DNA from 2 places in the Paenibacillus sp. J22P165 genome. Region 2 is predicted to be linked to the other one. Evidence: predicted binding sites of a transcription regulator. Region 2 holds the regulator's gene; the other holds the start of a gene.
What was found. The regulator NrdR, encoded in region 2, represses ribonucleotide reductase genes. The targets are predictions, from matches to a motif close to AACACNATATATNGTGTT.
Positions count from the first base shown of each region.

Region 1: the regulator NrdR is predicted to act here: its motif matches at 3,902-3,919, upstream of nrdI (class Ib ribonucleoside-diphosphate reductase assembly flavoprotein NrdI).

Region 1 is NZ_JCAUAP010000001.1:660,802-672,656, forward strand. It holds gene AC58QM_RS02950 (DUF1800 domain-containing protein) at 1-654, shown strand, start outside; gene AC58QM_RS02955 (DUF1501 domain-containing protein) at 666-1,898, shown strand; gene AC58QM_RS02960 (mismatch-specific DNA-glycosylase) at 1,923-2,441, shown strand; gene serC (3-phosphoserine/phosphohydroxythreonine transaminase) at 2,512-3,600, shown strand; gene nrdI (class Ib ribonucleoside-diphosphate reductase assembly flavoprotein NrdI) at 4,193-4,552, shown strand; gene nrdE (class 1b ribonucleoside-diphosphate reductase subunit alpha) at 4,539-6,623, shown strand; gene nrdF (class 1b ribonucleoside-diphosphate reductase subunit beta) at 6,645-7,631, shown strand; gene AC58QM_RS02985 (YhbD family protein) at 8,258-8,887, shown strand; gene AC58QM_RS02990 (polymer-forming cytoskeletal protein) at 8,901-9,581, shown strand; gene AC58QM_RS02995 (hypothetical protein) at 9,607-10,347, shown strand; gene AC58QM_RS03000 (MDR family MFS transporter) at 10,408-11,855, shown strand, end outside.
Region 2 is NZ_JCAUAP010000003.1:365,802-377,656, forward strand. It holds gene AC58QM_RS09345 (amylo-alpha-1,6-glucosidase) at 1-157, opposite strand, end outside; gene AC58QM_RS09350 (MFS transporter) at 175-1,461, opposite strand; gene AC58QM_RS09355 (PIG-L deacetylase family protein) at 1,493-2,248, opposite strand; gene AC58QM_RS09360 (DUF559 domain-containing protein) at 2,427-3,098, shown strand; gene htpG (molecular chaperone HtpG) at 3,716-5,596, shown strand; gene AC58QM_RS09370 (hypothetical protein) at 5,645-5,818, opposite strand; cyclic di-GMP riboswitch class I at 5,904-5,999, shown strand; gene AC58QM_RS09375 (hypothetical protein) at 6,042-6,230, shown strand; gene AC58QM_RS09380 (DUF4183 domain-containing protein) at 6,512-6,982, shown strand; gene nrdR (transcriptional regulator NrdR) at 7,084-7,563, opposite strand; gene AC58QM_RS09390 (alpha/beta-type small acid-soluble spore protein) at 7,675-7,884, shown strand; gene AC58QM_RS09395 (lytic transglycosylase domain-containing protein) at 7,985-8,569, opposite strand; gene coaE (dephospho-CoA kinase) at 8,566-9,162, opposite strand; gene AC58QM_RS09405 (MntP/YtaF family protein) at 9,198-9,938, opposite strand; gene mutM (DNA-formamidopyrimidine glycosylase) at 10,037-10,897, opposite strand; gene polA (DNA polymerase I) at 10,956-11,855, opposite strand, start outside.

The DNA of each region.
Region 1 (11,855 bases), on a different contig from region 2:
GATGTGATTGACATTTTATTTCATCAAAAAGCATTGCCATTGTTCTTAGCTGTTAAGTTGTTGCACTATTTTGCAACCGATACACCTTCGGATAGCTGGGTTCAGAGCCTAGCAGCATTAATCACGCAAAAGCAAACCGTGGGGGAAGTGCTGCAAGAACTATTCCTATCCGATGAATTCTACGCAGAGAATCATAGGATGGCGCTCATCAAAACACCGGCTGATTATGTAGCTGGTATTCTCAAATGCTGCAAGCTCTCTGTCGCCAAGGGGCATGCACAAGCGATGCGGAAGATGGGCCAGGAACTATTCGTACCTCCTGACGTTGCAGGCTGGAGAGGCGGCGCCACATGGCTCACAACGAATTGCTTATTGGCCAGATATCAGTTCGCGGAGGGTATTGCGAAGCAAATGAACGGACAACAGCTGAGCGCGCCAGAAATGAAACCTGATCAAGGAGAATCCTCATTGGCATGGGCGAAGATTTATGCAGAGCGCATGGGGATTACAGATTTATCGGAACAAACACAGCGAAGTTTAAGTGCTTATGCAGACGATACCATTGTACATAACGCGCAAGTGAAGCAAAAGCTGACAGGTTTGCGTGGTCTATTGCAGCTTGTATTGATCAGTCCAGAAGCTCAAATGAAATAGGGGGGAACTTTGTGAAATTAACGAGAAGAGATTTTCTGATCAAAGGTACGGCGTTATTCGCAACCCTGGGGCTTGGCGGTGCACTGTTCACAGAAACAGGGAAATCCCTATGGGCTGGTAGTTCCGAATCCGACGTGGATGACCCGGTGCTAGTTGTTGTGCAATTAAGCGGCGGGAATGACGGCATCAATACGTTGATTCCATATGGACAAGGCATATACTATGATACGCGCCCAACGCTGGCGTATGCGCAAAAAGAAGTCTTGACCCTTAATAATCAAGTTGGCCTGCATCCCAGTCTCGCGGGCTTAGCGGCGTTGTATAAGTTAGGCAAAATGGCTATTATACAAGGAGTTGGTTATCCCGAGCCTAATCGTTCCCACTTTCGCTCTATGGAGATCTGGCAAACGGCAGAACCTGCAAAGATGAGCCGCAGCGGCTGGTTGGCCAGATACGCGGAGTCTTCCTTGCAGCATAATCCAAACCCGCTCAAAGTGATTCAAATTGGCGGTTCAGGCAGCAAAGCATTCGCCTCAGATCAATCCAGCTTTCCCGTGATTCAATCCCTGGAATCCTATCATGTATTTGATCCTAAGACGGCACTCATGGACAAGAATAGAATAACCAAAGCCTTCTTGGATATGTATGGGGCATCCAATCCGTTGGAACAGCTGCGCGTTGCATCAACCAGAGGGTCAGAAGCCTATAAGAGCGTCGAAGCGATTCAATCACTTGCCGCCACCTATACAAAGAAAATAGAGTACCCGAATTCGAATTTTGCTAGAGATTTGCAACTCGTGACGAAGCTAATGGCTGGAAAGTCGGGTACGCGACTCTTCAATGTAGAGGTGGGTGGATTTGATGATCATGCGGATGAAAAGCAGCAGCATGCACAAATGCTTACTCAAGTCGATGAAGGGCTGACGGCCTTCTACCAGGATTTGCAGGCTCAAGGATTACAGGATCGTGTGGCTGTGATGGTATTTTCGGAGTTCGGACGTCGCGTGAAAGAGAACGGAAGCGGTGGGACAGACCACGGTACAGCGGCGCCGATGTTCGTTATTGGCGGTAAAGTAAAAGGCGGGCTGTATGGCGCCTATCCCAACTTGAGTAACCTAGACAATGATGATTTAAAATATGAGGTGGATTTCCGATCCGTCTATAGCACGTTAGTTGACTCGTGGTTAAAAGGAGATACAACCAGCGTGCTGGGCAAATCTTATGAGAATTTAAAGTTCATATAATGAGAGATAGAAGGCGGTGCACGCTTGGAATTAGCGGCAATATCAGATCATATCGCGGAGGGGCTGCAAATTCTCTTCGTTGGTTATAACCCGAGTATTCGATCTGGCGAAACGGGGCATCATTATGCGAATCCGAGTAATCGATTCTATCGCATCCTGCTGCAAGCGGGTTTAACGCCCAGGCTCTACAAACCGCAAGAGGATGGCGATCTCCTTCAAATCGGGTACGGCTTCACAAATATCGTAGCACGCCCCTCTCTAACCGCAGCGGAAATCACGGCGGAGGAGTATCGAGAGGGCAGACGTATTTTGAAAGCGAAAATTGACTACTACCGACCTAAGGTCGTGTGCTTTGTGGGGAAAGGTGTTTATGAGCAGTATAGCGGCCGCAGAGGCATCGTATGGGGGATTCAACCGAATCCTATGGTAGACGGTGTTGTCGATTATGTATGCCCGTCTTCGAGCGGTCTTGTTCGGATGAAGCTGGAGGAAATGGTTGCGATTTACAGCGGTATTCGACCTGCGCTTGGAGAGCTTGTTTGAGGTTTTACTTGATGCTTGATCAGAATATTGCTATCATAGCCATAATACAAAAGCAAAGGTGTGGTCACTCATGGGAAACAGGGCCTTTAACTTTAACGCAGGGCCTGCGGCGTTACCGCTCGAAGTACTTCAAAGAGCGCAAGAGGAGTTTGTTGATTTTAAGGGTATTGGCATGTCCATCATGGAAATTTCTCACCGTAGTTCGGAATATGAGCAAGTACATAATGAAACTCAAACGTTATTGAAACGTATTTTTGGTATTCCTGATGGGTACCAAATTCTCTTTTTGACAGGTGGGGCGAGCTCTCAGTTCTCCATGATCCCTATGAATTTCTTGAAGGCTGGCAAGGTTGGCAGCTATGTGCTGACAGGTGCTTGGGCTGAGAAAGCTGTACAAGAAGCGGCACTATTCGGAGAAGTTTCTCTTGCAGCTAGTTCGAAAGAACAGAAATTCATGAAAATTCCTGCATTGAGCGACATTAACCTAGATCCGAATTCAGCTTACTTGCACATCACGTCCAATGAGACGATTGAAGGTGCACAATTCCAAAGTTTCCCGGAAACAGGCAACATTCCTCTGATTGGTGACATGTCTAGTGATATTTTGAGCCGCCCGGTAGATGTGTCGAAGTTCAGCATGATCTATGCGGGAGCACAGAAGAACCTTGGACCGTCTGGTGTGACCGTTGCGATCATTAAAGACGATCTTCTTCAAGATCTGCCTAAAACGATTCCAACGATGATGCGCTACGAGACGCACAGCAAAAACAATTCACTTTACAACACGCCGCCAGCGTACTCCATCTATATGGTGAATCTGGTGTTGAAATGGATTGAGGAGCAAGGCGGATTAACAGTAATTGAGAAGAATAATGTAGAAAAATCAGGGCTTATCTATAGCGCAATTGATAGCAGCAATGGCTTCTATCGCGGTCCGGTGGATCTAAGCAGCCGTTCTATGATGAACATTACGTTCCGATTGCAAGATGAAGAGTTGGAGAAGAAGTTCATTAAAGAAACCGAACAGCAAGGGTTCGTTGGATTGAAAGGTCACCGCAGCGTGGGTGGTTTACGTGCTTCTACGTATAACGCAGTCCCTTACGCATCTTGTAAAGCACTAGCTGAATTCATGACGGATTTCCAACAACGCAACAGTTGAGTTATTGAGTTAAGCTATTCATGGCACCCTCGTGTGCGCATGGATAGCTTTTTTTTGTCGGAGGCATAGAGTTTCAATCGAAGTGTTCTGAAGCCTCTAGAGGGTCTCTGAGAAGGTTTAAAGAGGGTGAATGAGAGAGAAGTTGCAACTAGATCTAGTAGGTGATAATGGTCCTAGGCATTTCGACATTTCTGAAAAAATCAAGTGAAAAATTAAAATATTTTTTCTAAACCTATCGAGCCACGCCCCGTCTAGGATCTGGTGTTTTGGAAATGTAAATAGGCCGTTTTGCTCGTTGACAAACACAATATATTGATATAAATTTGAATCTATCAACTAGATGTCGTGATGAAAAGCGCATTGCGAGATTGCTGGCTGAAGGCTCAAATAGCGCCGGAAACCAAGTGAAACCGCAGGTTTTAAGCTTTTTTGACCGCGTACGGAGTTAATTGGAAAACGCAGATTCTGTCGATTACAGGGTAGTATCACCCACGAGTGACAGACGATAGAATGAGCTTCTTTACTACATATAGGTTACTAGCACGTGTTGGCACAAGATAGAGAGAATTGAAAATGATAGGAGACGGAAGCTATGATAATTGCTTACGATTCGAAGACTGGAAATGTTCGCCGTTTTATTGCGAAACTCCAAATGCCTGCAGTTCAAATTGAGGAAGCGATGACGATGGACGAGCCATTCGTTCTCGTGACGTACACAACTGGTTTTGGTCAAATTCCTCCCAAGGTAGCTTCTTTCCTAGAAAGTAATTCTTCTCGTCTTCAAGGCGTAGCAGCTAGCGGTAATCGCAACTGGGGTGATGGCTTCGCCAAAAGCGCAGATACGATCTCTGCACTTTACGATGTTCCCGTTTTAACGAAATTCGAATTATCTGGCACCAAAAATGATGTAGAACGATTTGTTCAGGGGGTACAAGCAATTGCGGCACATTGAACTTAATAATGAATTAATGCAACGCGGTACGGATGGTTTCTTCCAATTAGAGAAGGATAAAGAAGCTGTAGAAGTGTTTATGAAGGAAGTCCACAGCAAAAGCCTCACGTTCCCCGATACCTCTTCGAAGGTTCGTTACATGATCGACAATAACTTCTACGAAAACGTATATGACAAATACACCGAAGATGAAGTGAACAGCGTCTACCAAATTGCACATGACAATCAATTCAAGTTTGCTTCGTATATGGCAGCTTCGAAATTTTATACAGATTATGCTTTACGCAGTGATGATAAGACGTTGTACCTGGAGCATTTCCCAGATCGCGTAGCGATTGTAGCTCTGTACTTAGGTCGCGGAAACGCCGAGACAGCTCGCGTGCTTGCGGTATCCATGATGGAGCAGCGCTTGCAGCCAGCGACACCTACATTCTTGAACGCAGGTAAGAGTCGTCGAGGGGAAATGGTTTCTTGCTTCTTGTTGGAAATGGACGATTCCTTAAACTCCATCAACTATGTGCTCGCAACATGCATGCAGCTTTCCAAAATTGGCGGCGGGGTTGCCGTGAATTTATCCAAGCTTCGCGGGCGCGGTGAAACGATTAAAGGCGTTGAGGGCGCAGCGAAAGGTATTATCCCTGTTCTTAAGCTGATGGAGGATGCGTTCTCCTACGCGGATCAAATGGGGCAACGTAAGGGCTCAGGCGCGGCGTATTACAACATTTTTGGCTGGGATGTATTGGAATTCCTGGATAGTAAGAAAATTAACGCGGATGAGAAATCTCGTCTGAAAACTCTTTCGATCGGACTTATTGTTCCGAATAAGTTTTATAAGCTGGCGGAGGAAAACAAGCCTCTACATATTTTTGCACCTTACACTGTTCTTCAAGCTTATGGCAAGCATCTCGATGATCTTGATATGGATGAGATGTATGATGAACTACTAGCGAATCCGAAAGTGAAAAAGAAAGTCGTCATGCAGGCACGTGATATGCTGACCAAAATTGCGACAACTCAACTGGAATCCGGTTATCCATATATGATGAATCGTACGAATGCGAATAAGGATCATGCTCTGAAAGGGATTGGGACGATCAAGATGTCCAATCTTTGTACAGAGATATTCCAATTGCAGGAAACATCTGAAATTAATGATTACGGGCAAGAAGATGTCATTCTTCGCGATATTAGCTGTAACCTAGCTTCTATGAACATTGCAAATGTCATGGATCGTAAGAAGTTGCGCGAAACCGTCCATGAAGGCATGATTGCCCTAACTTCGGTGAGTGATATGACGACGATCAGCAATGCGCCAGGTGTCGCTAAAGCGAACCGTGAGCTGCATTCTGTCGGTCTTGGTGTAATGAACTTACATGGTTATTTGTCTAAGAACAAAATTGCTTATGAGAGTGCCGAAGCGAAGGATTTCGTTCGTACCTTCTTTGCAGCGATGAATTTCTATTCCATCGAAAAAAGTATGGAGATTGCCAAAGAATCCGGGCAAACTTTTGAAGGCTTTGAGCTGTCCGAGTATGCGAATGGGAACTATTTTACCCGTTATACAGAAATAGATTACCGCCCCTTGTCGGACAAAGTGAAAGGTTTATTCGAAGGCATGCCGATTCCGTCTCCAGACGACTGGAAAGCGTTGCAAGCGAACGTTCAGAAGCACGGTCTCTATCATGCGTATCGTTTGGCAGTAGCGCCGACGCAAAGTATCTCATATATTCAAAATTCAACCTCCAGCGTTATGCCGATTGTTGAACCGATTGAGACACGTACGTATGCGAACTCAACAACATATTATCCGATGCCATTTATGGCACGTGACAATTTCTTCTACTATAAATCTGCTTATCAAATGGATCAGTTCAAAATTCTTGACCTCATTTCGGAGATTCAAACGCATGTGGATCAAGGGATCTCGACCATTTTACACGTAAACAGTGATGTTTCAACAAGACAACTTGCTAAATTATACCTGTATGCGGCACACAAAGGACTTAAATCGCTCTACTACACACGAACCAATCAGCTATCCGTTGAGGAATGTGTAAGCTGCTCGGTATAATTAGGAAGGGGATTACCAATCATGACAACTGCACCTACTCTAAATAAACCAATCGTTCGTAAAGCGGTAAATTGGAACCGACCTGATGATGATTTTACGAATACGTTCTGGAATCAAAATATTATGCAATTTTGGACAGATGAAGAGATTCCATTGTCTGATGATAAAATGTCCTGGATTACACTTAGCAACGTTGAGCGTGAATTGTATATGAAAGTGCTTGGCGGTCTTACTTTGCTTGATACGATGCAAGGCGGCGTTGGGATGCCGAAGATTCTCGAGCATGTTGATGGGCTTCAGCGCAAAGCTGTGCTTAGCTTCATGGGAATGATGGAGCAGATTCATGCGAAGTCTTATAGTTCGATTTTCACGACGCTGTCTACGACAGAAGAGATCAACGAGCTGTTCCAATGGGTGGAGCGCAATCCACACTTGCAGTTTAAAGCGAATAAGATTTCACATTACTATGAAAATATTAATACGACCAAAGAGCTGTATCTAGCGATGGCTTCGTCTGTTTTGCTAGAAAGCTATTTGTTCTATAGCGGTTTCTATTATCCGTTGTACTTGGCTGGCCAAGGTAAAATGACGAGCAGCGGCGAAATCATTGACTTGATTCTACGCGATGAGAGCATCCACGGGTTGTACATCGGCGTGTTGGCACAAGAGGTCTACGCGGAGCTTAGCCCAGCTGAGCAAGATGAGGCGTACGCGACGCTGTGTGCGCTGTTGAAAGAGCTTCATGCGAATGAAGAAGGCTATACGGATAGTCTGTACGGACCGCTAGGTCTAGCAGACGAAGTGAAAGCATTCTTGCGCTATAATGCGAATAAGGCGTTCATGAATCTGGGTGTTGAACCGATGTTCCCGGAAGAGGAGATCAACCCGATTGTATTGAACGGACTGAGCACGAAGACGAAGCAGCATGACTTTTTCTCCAAAAAAGGCAATGGTTATGTGCGCACGATTCACGTCGAGGCTTTGACGGACGATGACTTTATATTTTAAGAAGTGAAACATAGAAGTGAAGAAATGAACCACTCAGCGGTTGCTGGGTGGTTTTTTTGAGGTTTGTACTCAGCCAATTGGTGGTGATAAGGCCCTTAAGTCGAAAAGTCGAGTTACAGGATAAGAAAGAAGCGAAGTAGCTGCTGTAAGTCGAAAAAATCGAGTTACGGGATGAAAAAGAGGCGAAGTAGCTGCTGTAAGTCGAAAAAATCGAGTTACGGGATGAGAAAGAGGCGAAGTAGCTGCTGTAAGTCGAAAAAATCGAGTTACAGGATGAGAAAGAGACGATGTAGCTGCTGTAAGTCGAAATATTCGAGTTACAGGCTGAGAAAGAAGCGAAGTAGCTGCTGTAAGTCGAAAAAATCGAGTTACAGGATGAGAAAGAGGCGAAGTAGCTGCTGTAAGTCGAAAAAATCGAGTTACGGGATGAGAAAGAGACGATGTAGCTGCTGTAAGTCGAAAAATTCGAGTTACAGGCTGAGAAAGAGACGATGTAGCTGCTGTAAGTCGAAAAAATCGAGTTACAAATATGGAATCGTATCCAGGACTGATTGGGGTTCAGTCTCAAGGCTGATGTCAACGTAACAATGTTATGTTACATTAAATTTGCAAAGGAGGGATGTACGTTGGAAGAGGATTTGATTTCCAAAAAAGAGCTATTAGAGCTAACAGGTATATCCTATGGTCAATTATATCGCTGGAAACGGAAAAACTTAGTTCCTGAGGAATGGTTTATACGGAAATCAGCGTTTACGGGACAGGAAACGTTTTTCCCGAAGGGGCAGATGCTGGCGCGTATCGATAAAATTTTAAATATGAAAGATGATCTATCTCTGGACGAACTAGCGGATGTGTTCTCTATCGTTCCGAGTGATCTAAAAATAGACAAATTGGAGCTAATCAAGCGTAACATTGTTTCTCTAGCGACGATTGAATATGCTTCCCCCTTTTTAGGTGCGACTGCGGTGTACAGCTTTGAAGAAACTTTGTTTCTTTTCTTATTAGAGGATTGCTTACAATCAGGTGAAATGAGCCTTGATGAAGGAAAGCACCTGCTTCTGACAATGAAAGAGCAGTATGCCAAGTTTGAAGGAAAGCCTTGCGATTTGATTTTTATTCGTAAGATGGGCTTAACATTGTTCCTCCTTGTGACGACGGGCTGTGAACTGTTTGGTGAGCGTGGTGTTAAGATTGTGCTCCGCGTGCAGGTAGCGAACAAAATTGAAGAGTTGAAACTAAAAATAACAACAGTGTAAGGAGGTGGTACCCATGCAGACAGCGGAACTGAAACGTAATTTGATGATTTCTGGGATAGGTTCTTCGAATGGCGGGAGCTTTCGTACCGTGAAAATTGATGGATTAGGACGCCTGGAAGGGGACGTTATTTGCTCGCATTTTACGCTAAATGGTCGTGGGGAAGTGAACGGCAGCATCCTATCGGAAACTGCGGAAATGAATGGGACCCTTACGATTCAAGGGAATTTGAAGGCTAAACGCACACGAATTCACGGTAGAGTGAAGGTCGAGGGCAATTATATTGGCGAGAATATTGATATACACGGCGCATCCACGATAACCGGCAGCTGCGAAGCAGAGAAGTTTAATGCGAATGGTAAGCTGCAAGTGGGCACACTCAATGCAGATACCATCCAAGTTACCTTGCACGGTCATTGCAAAATAGCGGAGATCGGCGGAGAACGAATCCAAATTCGTAAGCAGTCGGGTATTAGCTTTGCTAGTTTGTTGAAGATTCTGCCTGCAGCTATCGGCAATCATTTGACGTGCCAGACGATCGAAGGCGATCATATTTATCTGGAGTACACGACGGCAGATGTAGTAAGAGGGGCGAATATTACGATTGGGCCTGGTTGTGAGATCGGACTCATAGAATATACGGTCAAGCTCGAACAGGATAAGAAATCCAAAGTGAAGCACAGCGAAAAAGTGTAGCGGAGAGAGGAGGGTTTGAGGTACAATGGAAATGAATGCAAACAAACGTTCGCCAATTAGTAACTTGAACATTACAGGTAGCTCCACTGTGGCAGGTGGCCTCTATGATCGTGTGAAAATTGTTGGAGAAGGCATCGTAGAAGGTGATATGAAATGCCGTCTGTTGAAATGTATCGGAACCATAGAGATGGATGGTGATCTGCAGGCAGGCAAAACAGGCATTGTAGGCACATTTTCATTGACGGGTAATGTCCAAAGCGATACAATGAAAAATTCGGGGACGGTGAGTATCAGTGGTGATGCCGAAATTGGCTCACTTACTGGTTCAGGGACGATTGAAGTGAAAGGCCATATGTTAGGCAACCAGATTACTTTGAAGGGCCAAGTCACTGCGGGAGGGGATTGCGAAGTCGATGTGTTTCACTTGAAGGGGATGTTTGATATTGGAGGACTGCTTAACGCAGGGGATATCGACATTAGACTATTCCAAGATTCAACAGTGAGAGAGATCGGCGGAGAGAAAATAAGAATTCGCAAAGCGAGTATGCTGCATCCGTTAAGCTTCTTCTTTAGACCCTCACCGCACGCAAAGGTAATGGTTTCGGTGATTGAAGGGGATGATATTTACCTGGAGCATACGAGTGCGAAGGTGGTCCGCGGTAACCAAGTTGTCATTGGTCCTGGTTGTGAAGTCGAACTGGTTGAATACAAGATGCATCTGGAGAAAAAGAAGGGTGCCATTGTGAAAGAATCACGCAAGATGTAGTACGCCTGTGTCAGTATTAAGGTGGTAAGACGAAACGAAATAGTAAAGGAATGTGTAAGAATGACGAAAACAAATAATAAAGTAGGCTTTGTTCTAGCAGGTCTGCTCTTGGCGATGCTGATGGCATCGATGGATAACACGATTGTGGCTACAGCAATGGGAACAATCGTAGGAGATCTTGGCGGACTAGATAAGTTCGTTTGGGTGACATCCGCGTACATGGTTGCTGAAATGGCGGGTATGCCGATTTTTGGTAAGTTATCCGATATGTTCGGGCGTAAACGGTTTTTTATTTTTGGTTTAATAGTATTCTTGCTTGCTTCCATCCTGTGTGGTACAGCAGAAAGTATCGTTCAGCTTAGTATTTACCGTGCGCTTCAAGGGATCGGCGGCGGAGCGCTTATTCCGATTGCGTTCACGATCATGTTTGATACCGTCCCTGTTGAACAACGCGGGAAGCTAGGCGGTTTGTTCGGTGCGGTATTCGGTTTGTCGAGTATTTTCGGACCGTTGCTTGGCGCCTATATTACGGATTATATCAATTGGCATTGGGTCTTTTATGTCAATATTCCTCTTGGTATTTTGGCCCTTATTTTTATTGCAGTCTACTACAAAGAATCACCGATCCATACGAAGCAGAAGATTGACTGGTGGGGTGCCGTTACGCTTGTTGGTGCCGTTGTCAGTATGATGTTTGCCCTTGAGCTCGGTGGAAACAAATATGCATGGGATTCCAGCTTAATTATTGGACTATTTGCAGCTTTCGCCGTATTAACGATTTGCTTCATCCTCATTGAAAGAAAAGTTATTGAGCCGATTATTTCATTCCCCATGTTTAAGAACCGTTTGTTTACGACGAGTAATGCGCTTGGTTTATTGAGCGGGATGGGCTTCATCACAGCATCTGTGTATATCCCGATTTATATTCAAGGTGTACTTGGCGGTACAGCTACGAATTCTGGACTCGTCTTATTGCCGATGATGGTAGGTTCCGTATTCTCAGCGGTCGGCGGTGGTTTCTTAATGAATAAGATGCCATACCGGAACATTATGATGATCTTTGTTGTGATTCTAGCAGCAGGTATGTTCATGCTGACGCAGCTTGAACCGGATACAAGCCGCTTGTATGTGACAATGTGCATGATCGTCGTTGGTGTTGGGATCGGTGCGAGCTTCTCCGTACTTTCCAATGCGGCAATTCATCACTTTGATCCATCGCAGCGTGGTTCAGTGAATGCAACAGTCTCGTTCGTTCGTTCCTTAGGTATGACTTTAGGAATTACACTATTCGGAATTATTCAACGGAATGATTTCACAGCGAAGCTTAAGGAAATTTTCGCTGGAAGCGGGCAAGGGAACATGGCTGACAATCCAGCGTTTAGTGATCCTAGGGTATTGCTGGCACCTGAAATGCGTGCCCAAATTCCGAAACCTGCTCTAGATAAAATTACAGCAGGATTATCATCCTCGATTTCCTATACATTTATGTGGGCGTTGATTCCAACAGC
Region 2 (11,855 bases):
CCTTCACGATTTTCCACTTGCCTGCTACAGAATATTTACTTATACCGCCAACACCATCAAATTGCCCCATCAATTGATCGTTCGCAATATCATAAGGCACAGGCAGACTGCTGTCCCCTATGGAGCTGGAGCCTCCCCAAATCGGTACATGTTTCATAACTTTCTGGGTCCCTCCTAACTGTTCGCGCCTCTAAGCTTCTTCTCGGAGGATTGGTATTTTTTCAGACAAATGTATGCGATGAGCAAAATCAAAATCGGTAAGCCTCCGATAAGGAAGCGGAATCCATAAATGGCGCTAGTAACCTGGACTTCTTTATCCGCATCATACCCGCTTGTCGCGAAGAAAATACCCATAATCCCATATTGAATAGACATCCCGATACGAATAATAAAGCCATTCACGCCATAATACATCCCCTCACGACGACGACCCGTTTGCTGAGCATCGAAGTCAACAACATCGGAAAGGAGTACATGCAAGGACAACATGAAGCCAGAAACCGGAATACCTAGTAAAGCTCCTATGATAATAACCATGACAGATGAATCGGCAAAAAGGAAACCTAGTGAGATGATCGCGTACAACACCGACGAGATCATCGCAACACGCACCGTCGATAAGCGCACACCGCTTTTCGCCCAAATGAACGACATCGGAATCGCCACGATAAACACGGCACCAAGGAATAAGGAGTTTTGCGTTCCATTTAATACCACGACATATTTCGTGTAAAAAGCCGTTAACGAAACGAACATCGTTGTCGTCAATTGAATCAATAAATTCGCTACGACGTAGGAATTGAACAGCTTATTTTTGAACGTCTGAACGGTTGCTTCTTTGAAATGAAGGGGTTCTGACTTACTCGCAGCTGGATTCTCGAACGAACCATACAGGGACACATACAAGGAAATGACCGCGATAATTGAAAAAATCCCCGCCATCAGACCCCAGCCTAAAGAGAGCCCTAACGATTTCGCAAGCGCGATACCGATAATCATACCGATGATGCTGAACATTTGTTGGAAAGCCGACACTTGATAGCGATCCTTCTTCGTCTGATACATTTCCGGAAATAAGGCACCGGTATTAAGCCCAATGAATGAATAAATCAAATCAAAGAAGAACGTTAGTGTGAAAAAGTAAACCAACAGCATCGTCGTGCTGCCTGCAGGTGGATTGAAAAGAAAGAAGAAAAGCACACCAAACGGCAAACTTCCGAACAGAATGTACGGAATACGCCTGCCGAAGCGCGTTTTGGTCCGGTCGCTCACATATCCCGCAACCAAATTAAACAGGGCATTCAGGAAACCATAGATGATCATCCCGATCGAAATCGATGTACCCGAAACGTTCAACACTGTAACATAATAGAAAACAGCAATGGCGCTGAACGCTTGCCACAAGACGCTAAGTCCAATTTGATTCGAGCTGTAAGCGAGTTTTTTAGATAGGGATACCATTGGGCTTGCCTCCTTCATAATTTGAACCTGCTTAACTATATAGTGCCGATGGGAAGAAATGCAGCTGGTGCGACGTCAGTACTTTAAATGCTTCTGCATAACCCTTCGCTTCTGGGTTCTGTTTCAACTTACCAAACAGTTGTAGTCCTTGATAGTCAAAATATCCCTTAACCAAGGGCCAATTAAAGTTGTCAAATTGACTCTTATGGGCCAAAATTGAAGTGATCTTCGTTTCCCAATGTGCCGTAACGTCAATAAACGTATTTGGATGCGAAGTCGCATAGAATGCGATTTGCGGCACGTCATACGGCTTAGAACCTGGGAATAGAATCTCATTTGACGAAAAGAGCATCGCTGATGCGACCGCTTTACCAGTTTTGATATGGTCCGGATGTGCTTCATAGGGCATCCATGGATCTACCGTCATCAATAAGTCCGGCTTCTCTTCGCGGATAATTGGAATGAGCTTTGCAAGCAATTCCTCTTCGGTGTAGTTCCCCATGTCCGGTAAATCAAGGGCAATTTGCTTGGACACGCCTAAAATATCACCGGCAGCCAACCGCTCTGCACGTCGAACCGCTGCAATCGCTTCAGGCTCCACTTCGCCAGTTGAACCGCTGCCTCTACCATCGGTTACCGTAATGTAAACGATTTCACAACCACGCTGTGCAAGTTCGTATATCGTACCTGCTGCCCCAACTTCGTTATCATCAGGGTGAGGTTGAACGCATACGACTTTTTTAACATCCAATACATCAGGAAGACCTAATATTCGTCTAATATCCATGTGAAATCCCTCCAATATGTCACATTCTATCATAAAAGGAAGAGAAATGTCGAAAATGTTCCCTCGTGAAATTAGGGAAATTCCTTTATACTTATTGGTAAGAGACGAAGAACGTCCCTGTCCATTTTTCATAATGGCACAGGGGCGTTTTTTCATTGTAATGGAGGGAACTTAACCTATGAGTTTCGAGCATGCGCATGCATTATGGATTGAAAGCCATCTGGAACAGAGAACCGGAGAACGCAGGGGTCGCTTGGATCGCGGACATCAGGAGGCGGAAAGACGATTCTGTCAGGCGGTCTGGTGGGAGCTCCTAGGCAATTTCGATGAGCTGCATCCCGAATTCGAAGTGTTGGATTGGCGGGGACGCTCGTATTTTTGCGATTTCGCCTGGCTGACGAAATTTGTGAAATTGATCATCGAGATCAAGGGATACGGCCCTCATGTGCGAGATATGGACAGACAGAAATATTGCAATGAGCTGAACCGGGAAACCTTTCTAGCAGCGATGGGATATCAAGTGATTTCATTTTCATATGATGATGTTGTCTCACGTCCCGAGCTATGTATCACACTGCTTCGCATGTTCATTAGCCGATTTCAGGTAATCAGCTCGCCTGTCAGTCTGGACTCTGTGATGGAGAGGGAAATTGTGAGGCTTGCCTATACGCTTGCGCAGCCACTCAGACCAATTGATGTTAGAACACATCTGGGGATCAACTATCGTTCATCTGTTCGAGTCCTCCAATCACTCAGCGACAAAGGATGGTTTATCCCGCACAAAGGAGCCGAAGGCAAACATGTTCTTCGTTATGAGTTAATAAAAAGGGAGTATATTCGTATGATCTGATGCGTTGGTGAGATTGTTTGGATAGATGGGGATGATGGGCAGGTAATGTGTGGGGGCGTGATGAGTGGCATCTGGTGTTCAGTAGCTGATCAGTAACATGTGGCGTGTTAGGTAGCTAGTCAGTGGCTTGGCGGCTCCTCTCCCAAAAATGCAATTAGGCAACCTTTTCTCCTCATTTAGGCCCGAATTTAGTAAATGCGTGCAAATAGGCAACCTTTTTATCGAATTTCAAGAATATCACCTTAAATAACTACAAATTGATGCCTATTTGCATCAATTTCCATTAAATGAAGCAAATCCTGTTTCAAAAGTGCTCTTTTGCATTTTTGGCAGAGCTAGATGACTTGAGTACTTAGAACTCGAGGACTTGTGTGTCCACTCTAGTTCAGCTACTTTGCTACATCGGGCACAAGTATGTTGCCTCCACTTCCACTCACACCCGCACACCCCCACCAATATTTACCGTCTCACACGATAACTCCCCGTAACTTCACATAATTTCTCTCCAATCCAATTGACATTAAATTTCAGGGATGTTATAAAGTTAGTGTATAGCACTCACAGCGTGCGAGTGCTAATTATATAACCCCTGCTACATATCGAAAGGAGATCTATCCGTGGAAAAGAAACAGTTTCAAGCCGAATCCAAGCGTCTATTGGAAATGATGATCAATTCGATTTACACACAACGTGAAATCTTTCTAAGAGAGCTTATCTCCAACTCCAGCGATGCGATTGACAAAATTTACTACAAAGCACTTACAGACGACTCGCTCGTTTTTGACAAAGATAGTTACTTCATCAAAATTACGGCCGACAAAGACAATCGCATCTTAACGATTCGCGATACGGGGATCGGGATGACGAAAGAAGATCTTGAGAACAACTTGGGGATTATCGCGAAAAGCGGATCTCTTGCTTTCAAGAAAGAGAATGAAGCCAAAGATGGCCACAACATCATCGGTCAATTCGGGGTGGGCTTCTACTCCGCATTCATGGTTGCTGATCACATCGCGGTAACAAGTAAAGCCCTTGGCAGCGACACAGCTTACAAATGGGAATCCGATGGCGCAGACGGATACACGATTGCTCCAGCAGAGAAGGATTCGGTTGGTACGGAGATTGTCCTTTCGATCAAAGCAAATACCGAAGATGACAACTACGACGAATACTTGGACGAATATCGCCTGAAAGCGATTATCAAGAAGTACTCCGATTTCATCCGTTACCCGATTAAAATGGACATCACAAGCAAGCGTCTCAAAGAAGGCAGCGAGAGCGAATTTGAGGACTATCAAGAAGAGCAGCATGTAAACAGCATGGTGCCGATCTGGAGAAAGAACAAAAGCGAGCTTACTCCTGAGGACTACGAGAAGTTCTATCACGAGAAACACTACGGCTTCGACAAACCGCTGAAGCATATTCATGTGAGTGCAGATGGCGCGGTAGTGTATCAAGCGATTCTTTTCATCCCTGAAAACATGCCTTATGACTACTATTCCAAAGAATATGAGAAAGGCTTGGAGCTTTACGCGAACGGCGTTCTCATTATGAATAAATGTGCGGATCTGCTTCCTGACTATTTCTCCTTCGTCAAAGGTATGGTGGATTCCGAGAGCTTATCCCTCAACATCTCCCGCGAGATGTTGCAGCACGATCGTCAGCTCAAATTAATTGCGAAGAATATCTCTAGCAAAATTAAAGGGCAGCTGCAAAGCCTTCTGAAGGACGAGAGAGAGAAATACGAGCAATTCTACAAATCCTTCGGCAGACAGCTTAAATTCGGTGTTTACAGCGACTACGGCACGCATAAAGAGCTTCTGCAGGATCTATTGATGTTCTCCTCTTCCAAGGAGAAACAGCTTGTCACATTGGACGAGTATGTATCCAGAATGCCAGAAGACCAAAAGTACATTTACTATGCTTCGGGTGAGTCGATGGAAAGAATTGATAAGCTTCCGCAAACGGAGCTTGTAACTGATAAAGGTTACGAGATTCTATACTTCACTGATGATATTGATGAGTTTGCAATCAAAATGATCATGACTTACAAAGAGAAGGAATTCAGATCGGTTTCAAGCGGGGACCTTGGTATTGATGTAGAGGATAACCAGAACGATTCGGAATCTGACAAAAAGGAAAATCAAGATCTATTCGATTATATGAATGGCTTATTAGCTGGCAAAGTGACAAGCGTTAAAGCTTCTAAGCGCTTGAGAAAGCATCCTGTATGCTTATCCACAGACGGCGATGTCACCATCGAAATGGAAAAAATCTTGAACGCAATGCCGAACAACCCAAATGTTAAGGCAGAGAAAGTCTTAGAAATCAACGTCAACCATGACGTGTTCGCTTCCTTGAAGGATGCTTTTGAGAAAGATAAAGAGAAACTAAACCTTTACACGGCGCTCTTGTATAATCAAGCCCTTCTTATTGAAGGTTTGCCTTTGCAAGATCCAGTTGAATTTACGAACGATATTTGCAAAATCATGGTGTAAGCATTCATCCAAGCACTGCAACTCTTTTGTTGCGGTGCTTTTTTTTAGCTAAGATGGTTCCGAAGAAGAAACTGGCACTACATGGATATGAGCATGAATAGCTTCTTGTCGATTATAAACATAAGCAAGTAAACGAGCTTGATCAATGCCTAACGCCTTTGCTACCTCAACAATATCTAATTCTTGAATTTTTTTGCTGGATTTTGGGCTATTGACGGACATATGCTTCAACCATCCTTCGAATTAATGTAATTAATAGCACGATAATCCTAACCTGTGATATAGTTTTGATATAAAGACGTTATCGGTATGATAAAGGCAAAACCACTGAAAAGTGGTGACGCAAAGCTAGAGGGACTAAATTGGCAATTCTGATTGTCCAAAATGTCAGCCAGCTACCGCCTCCATCCGATGATGACAGTACGACAAAGGAGGAATCTGTTTCATGAATAAAACGGTGATTGACGGTAATATGAGTCTAGACGTCATGCAATTGATTGACAGCTTGCATCTTCCTGATCATGATATTTTGGACATGTTCTCATTCTCGTTTGGCAGCAATTTATTAACGTCGGATGAAGCCATTCGGTTCATTCACTTTCTTCGAAGTGAACTGGACAAACGCATTCAATAACCGAATTATGCCTTATCGCTAACAAAAATACAGTCGGTTGATGTCAATAGAATTTTTTTTTTTCAAAAGCTCATGAGGGCGCGTCGTTATTGACTTTCCCCCTATGAAGCAGCCAAAGACAGCGCACCATGCGCTGTCTTTTTTTTATTTTTTGTCACATTTCGAAAAAAAACAAATCAATTCGTGTCACCCTCTGAATTTCCCAATCAAACTAGTTTTTTTGAACATATGATATAGCAAGTACTAGAGTTGCATCTACCCCTGCCAAAAGGAGGACAACCATGAGCGAACACTTGATTACACTCCATTTAACAGCGACTAGTGTTGTTTCAGGAACAATTACAACATCTACATCAACAACAACATCTACTACGACAACAACGACGCTTACCCCGCTTGTCAAACGATTTACGGCTAATGTGGTATTAGGAAACATTCTTGGAGGCGTGACTACGATTCTTTCATCTAGCTTTAGAGACGACACAGGAGCTAACTTGCCAACCAATAGTCTGACGGTTCCTGGAAGTAATGGATACTACAATGTATTTGTAAATGGTGTTCTTCAATTAAGCTACTTGACGACTTTAACGACAGCTAGTTTAGTAATTAATACGGGGCTCACCATTGGGGTAACGGTCAACTTAGAAACCTTATCGTTCACAGCCTCCTCGACCTCGACCTCCACTTCAACTTCTACCTCCACCTCAACAACGAACAATCTAGTTGTAACAACAACAGTTAATACTCACTAAACAACTTTCCTTATCAAAAGGTGAACCTAGAAAAGCCGCACCCCCTCATGATACGATCACGAGGTGATGCGGCTTTGTGTCATTTGTGCAGCAGGTGCTACTTATTTGTCCCTAAGTAGACCAACATCATGCTTTCCCAATATTTGCGTTAACTCCTTCAAGAACATATTGATGTCCTTGAATTGCCTATAGACAGAGGCGAAGCGAATGTAGGCCACTTCATCGACGGGGTACAATTGCTCCATCACAATTTCACCAATGCCAAGGCTATCGACTTCGGCATGAGCTGTCGTACGAAGCTGCATTTCGACTTCAGAGACGAGCATCTCTAGCCGCTCCATGGAAACCGGTCTTTTTTCACAAGCACGAATTAAGCCACGTAAAATTTTCTCACGACTAAATTCTTCCCGACTTCCATCTTTTTTAATCACAATTAAAGGTGTTTCTTCAACCATTTCGAAAGTCGTGAATCTTCTTGCGCATTTCTCGCATTCACGGCGACGACGTATGGATTTATTCTCATTGGCAGACCTGGAATCAAGCACTTTCGTACCAGAATGGTCACAGAACGGGCATTTCATTCGCTTTCCTCTCCTTTCTCTCTTGGAAATATCTTTACCAGATGTTACATGTCTTGAAGTTTGACGTTCTGCACACAATAGATTTACCAACCGACAAGGAGGTGAACAGACATGAGCTCAAGCAACACTTTAGTCGTTCCACAAGCTAATGCAGCCTTGGATCAGTTGAAGTACGAGGTAGCTCAGGAGCTAGGTATCGCTATCCCACAAGATGGCTACTATGGCAACATGACTTCTCGTGACACTGGCTCTATTGGTGGTAGCATTACTCGTCGCCTGGTGCAAATCGCAGAACAATCTCTAGCAGGTCAATTCAAGTAATCTTGATTAGCCCAAGCTTTTGATTCTGCCAAACAGGAAGTATTGGACTCTTCGCTCCCCCGGGAGCTAGTCCAATGCTTCTTTGTTTGTGCACAGACCGCTAAGCAGCTCCGTTCTCGTTCCATTGCTCCGTGTACAGCTTCGTATACTTCTCATAATAATACAGCACACGCTGCACATAATGCCGTGTTTCACCAAAAGGAATATCACTGATATTCGACTCGGTTCCATCCCACACTTGATTATTCTTCCATTTATTCACATTGCCTTGTCCTGCATTATACGCCGCGATAGCGTAGATTAGATTCCCATTATAATGCTTGATCAGCCAATTCAGATACCAAGATCCCAGAAAAATATTAATATCTACACGAAGCAAATCTTCTTGCGTATGAGGCCCTAAATTCGTCGATTCAACAATCCATTCAGCGGTATCAGGCATAAGCTGCATAAGCCCTAATGCCCCTTTACTTGATTCTAAATGATATTTATAATTCGTTTCAACTCGAATAATGGCTGCAATTAGAAAAGGGTCTATATTGTGTTTCGCCGCGCTTTGCTTAATCTCCTGCTCAAAGTAGATGGGGTACAGCTTTCTGCCTATAATTGCGCTATTCATGAAGAGGATCATGACAAAAGCAATTAGCAGAATAGCAAACATTCGCTTTTTCCGAAAGAACGTCATGCTAATCCCTTCCCTGCCCAAAACCGCTCTACCCTCATGTTGGTTTCTTCCCAAGTCCCGCTATTATCAATCACAATATCTGCAAGCTTACGCTTCTCTTCAATCGACATCTGTGCATCAAGACGAAGCTGAGCTGTCTCTGCAGACAAGCCATCTCGCTGCATCAATCGTTCCAACTGCAAGTGACGCGGAATATAAACAACCATAATCTCCTCAAACATGGACACCAAATTCGATTCTATGAGTAAAGGAACATCGACCACAACCAGCTTGGTGGGATAGTCCCGTTCATACGTTGTCATCTGCTCGCGCATCCTTGCACGAATAGGGGGATGAAGCAAGCCCTCAAGCTGTTGCCGTGCTTCAGGGGATCCAAAAATGATTTCACCGAGCATCTTACGTTGCAGTGATCCATCGGGTCCAATCACAGCTTGTCCAAATGCAGCAGCAACCTGTTCAAGAACAGGGCTGCCAGGCTCGACAACATCACGAGCAATCTGATCGGCATCGATTAAAAGGGCACCACGGCTAACGAGCATACGGCTAACCGTGCTTTTTCCACAGGCAATACCTCCTGTTAAGCCGATATTCATAATCGCTTCTCTCCTAAAAGTTCATTGATAGTGAACTATAGCATTTTCAAAAGTCCCATGATAATAAGTACACATCCTGGAAGGATAGACAACTTTTTCATCCAGTTCATCTCGGCATATCGGAAACCAATCCGCAAGCCAACTGCAAGCAAAGATCCGCTTGAAATAGAAATAACAGAAGCCGTTAATAACGGCACGAACCCAATCAGAGCAGCACCAATGCCCGCTCCGAAAGCATCCAAAGAGAGCGCTAAGCCGAGTAATGTAGCCTCAGAAGCTGAGATATTCCCTGACTTATCAACATCCGCTATGGAAGGCGTCCGTAATATTTGAATCACAAGGCCAAAACGTTTTAGCTCAATACTCAGAATTTCTTTGGTGCGCTGCAGCGTATCAAACGTCACCGGCTCCACATAACCAGAGTTGCGAATCTCGCTGTAGGGCATGCTGCTGACCACCGCTTGATCTGGCGTATTGGCAGGCTGCTCCTGTTGCGTTTGGTTTTTCTGCCCTTGTCTCATCTGAACAAGAGCCCACACACCAATACCGATAAGGATGAAAGCCCCAATACGTTTGGCAACCCCTGGGGACATAAAGGACGACATCAAAACGCCGATCTGCATCGATGTAAATATAATAATACCAGACCATAGCGATATAATTCCAATTGAGACCAGCGGTATTCGGATTTTGCGTAACCCATACATGACACCAACACCGAAACCGTCCAATGAAACTGCAAAAGCCAAAATGAGCAGAGAAATGACAGGAAGCATACAAACCCTCCTAAGCGTTTTACCTAAATAACAGGCCGCATGGGCTATTACCTAGGCTAAGTACTCCATATCATATGGGGAGGGTACGCTTCTCGTTCCTATTTCTCCGACTTCTTTCCTGACCGCTTGGGCTTAAGTGGCTGACACGTGAGACAAATGTGTGTCCCTCTGCCGCCTACAACTGTTTTTACAATTTCATTCCCACACGTTTTGCAGGGCTGTGATTGTCGTCCATAAATGTTCAATTGGTGCTGGAAAAGGCCGATTTCTCCTTGTCCATTCACATACGATTTAATGGATGATCCGCCCACATCAACCGAATCTTGAAGGGTTCGAATGATTGACTCATGCAACAACGCTAGCTCCTTCTTACTCAGCGAGGAAGCTTCCCTTTCGGGATGAATGCCCGCTAAGAAGAGGGACTCGTCTACATAAATATTCCCGATGCCCACAATATATGCTTGATTGAGCAGCAGCGGCTTGATCTTCGTAGCTCGATGGGCAATGGCACCGCGAAACGCTTCGTACGTGAACGCCTCATCGAGCGGCTCAAGACCGAGTTTAACGAGCGGAGGCTGTGCAAGCTCTTCCCCCTTAGGGAACAGATGCATCGTGCCGAATTGGCGCACATCTTTGTACCGCAGCTCACTTTCATCTGTAAAACGAAACAACACATGCGTATGTGACTCTAGCGGATCATCGCCGGCGTACAAACCATAACGGCCTTCCATGCGCAAATGGGAGACCATCACGTAGTCCGTGAGCACGAAGCGTAGAAACTTCCCTCTTCGCTCAATCGTTTCAACCGTTTGACCTTGCAGCAATGTTTCAAACTGCTGAATATCGTCCGGCTTTTGGATAATACGAGGCAGCCTCACCACAACATTAGCGATCGTTTTGCCTGTGATTAACTCATTTAAAGTTCGTTTGACGGTTTCGACCTCGGGTAGCTCAGGCAAGGTGTTCACCTCCTTCTAGTTGTTAAATCCGTACGCAGCACATACGGCTTGCTCCTTGTTACTTCGCATCATACCAAGTGAGACCAAAATCAACGTCCGCACGTAAAGGAACGTCCAGCTTCAGTGCTGCTGCCATGACTTCAGGCACCAACGCCTTCATCGTTTCTAGCTCATCTGCCGGCACTTCAAAGACAAGCTCATCGTGTACTTGAAGCAGCATACGGCTTTTCAGTCCGTCTTTTACCAAACGATCTGCCATTTGAACCATGGCCAGCTTGATGATATCGGCGGCAGTTCCTTGAATAGGCGTATTCATTGCGGTACGTTCAGCGAAAGAACGGATATTAAAGTTGGAATGTGTAATTTCGGGCAACATTCGGCGACGCTGCAGCAATGTCGTTACATACCCATCCCTGCGAGCATCCTTGACGATGTCATCCATATATCGGCGAACCCCTTGGAACACAGCGAAATACTGTTCAATGAATTGCGCCGCTTCCCGACGGGTAATGTCTAAATTCTGGGACAAACCGTAATCGCTAATGCCGTAAACGATACCGAAGTTAACGGCTTTCGCTTGTCGACGCATATTGCTGTCTACGGCGCTTTCTTCTACGCCGAAGACGTCCATCGCCGTCTTCGTGTGAATGTCCATATTCTGAAGGAACGCTTCCTTCAGCTTCTCATCCTGCGAGATGTGCGCTAGCACGCGCAGCTCGATCTGGGAGTAATCCGCTGCGAGAATGTACCATCCTGGTTCGGATGGAACGAAAACCTTGCGGATCTTGCGGCCCTCCTCCAGACGAATCGGAATGTTCTGGAGGTTCGGGAACTGGCTGCTGAGACGTCCCGTCGCGGCAATGGTCTGACGGTAATAGGTATGCACCTTACCGGTCTCTGGCCGCACCTCTTTGAGCAGCCCCTCGACGTACGTCGACTGCAGCTTCGAAAGCGAGCG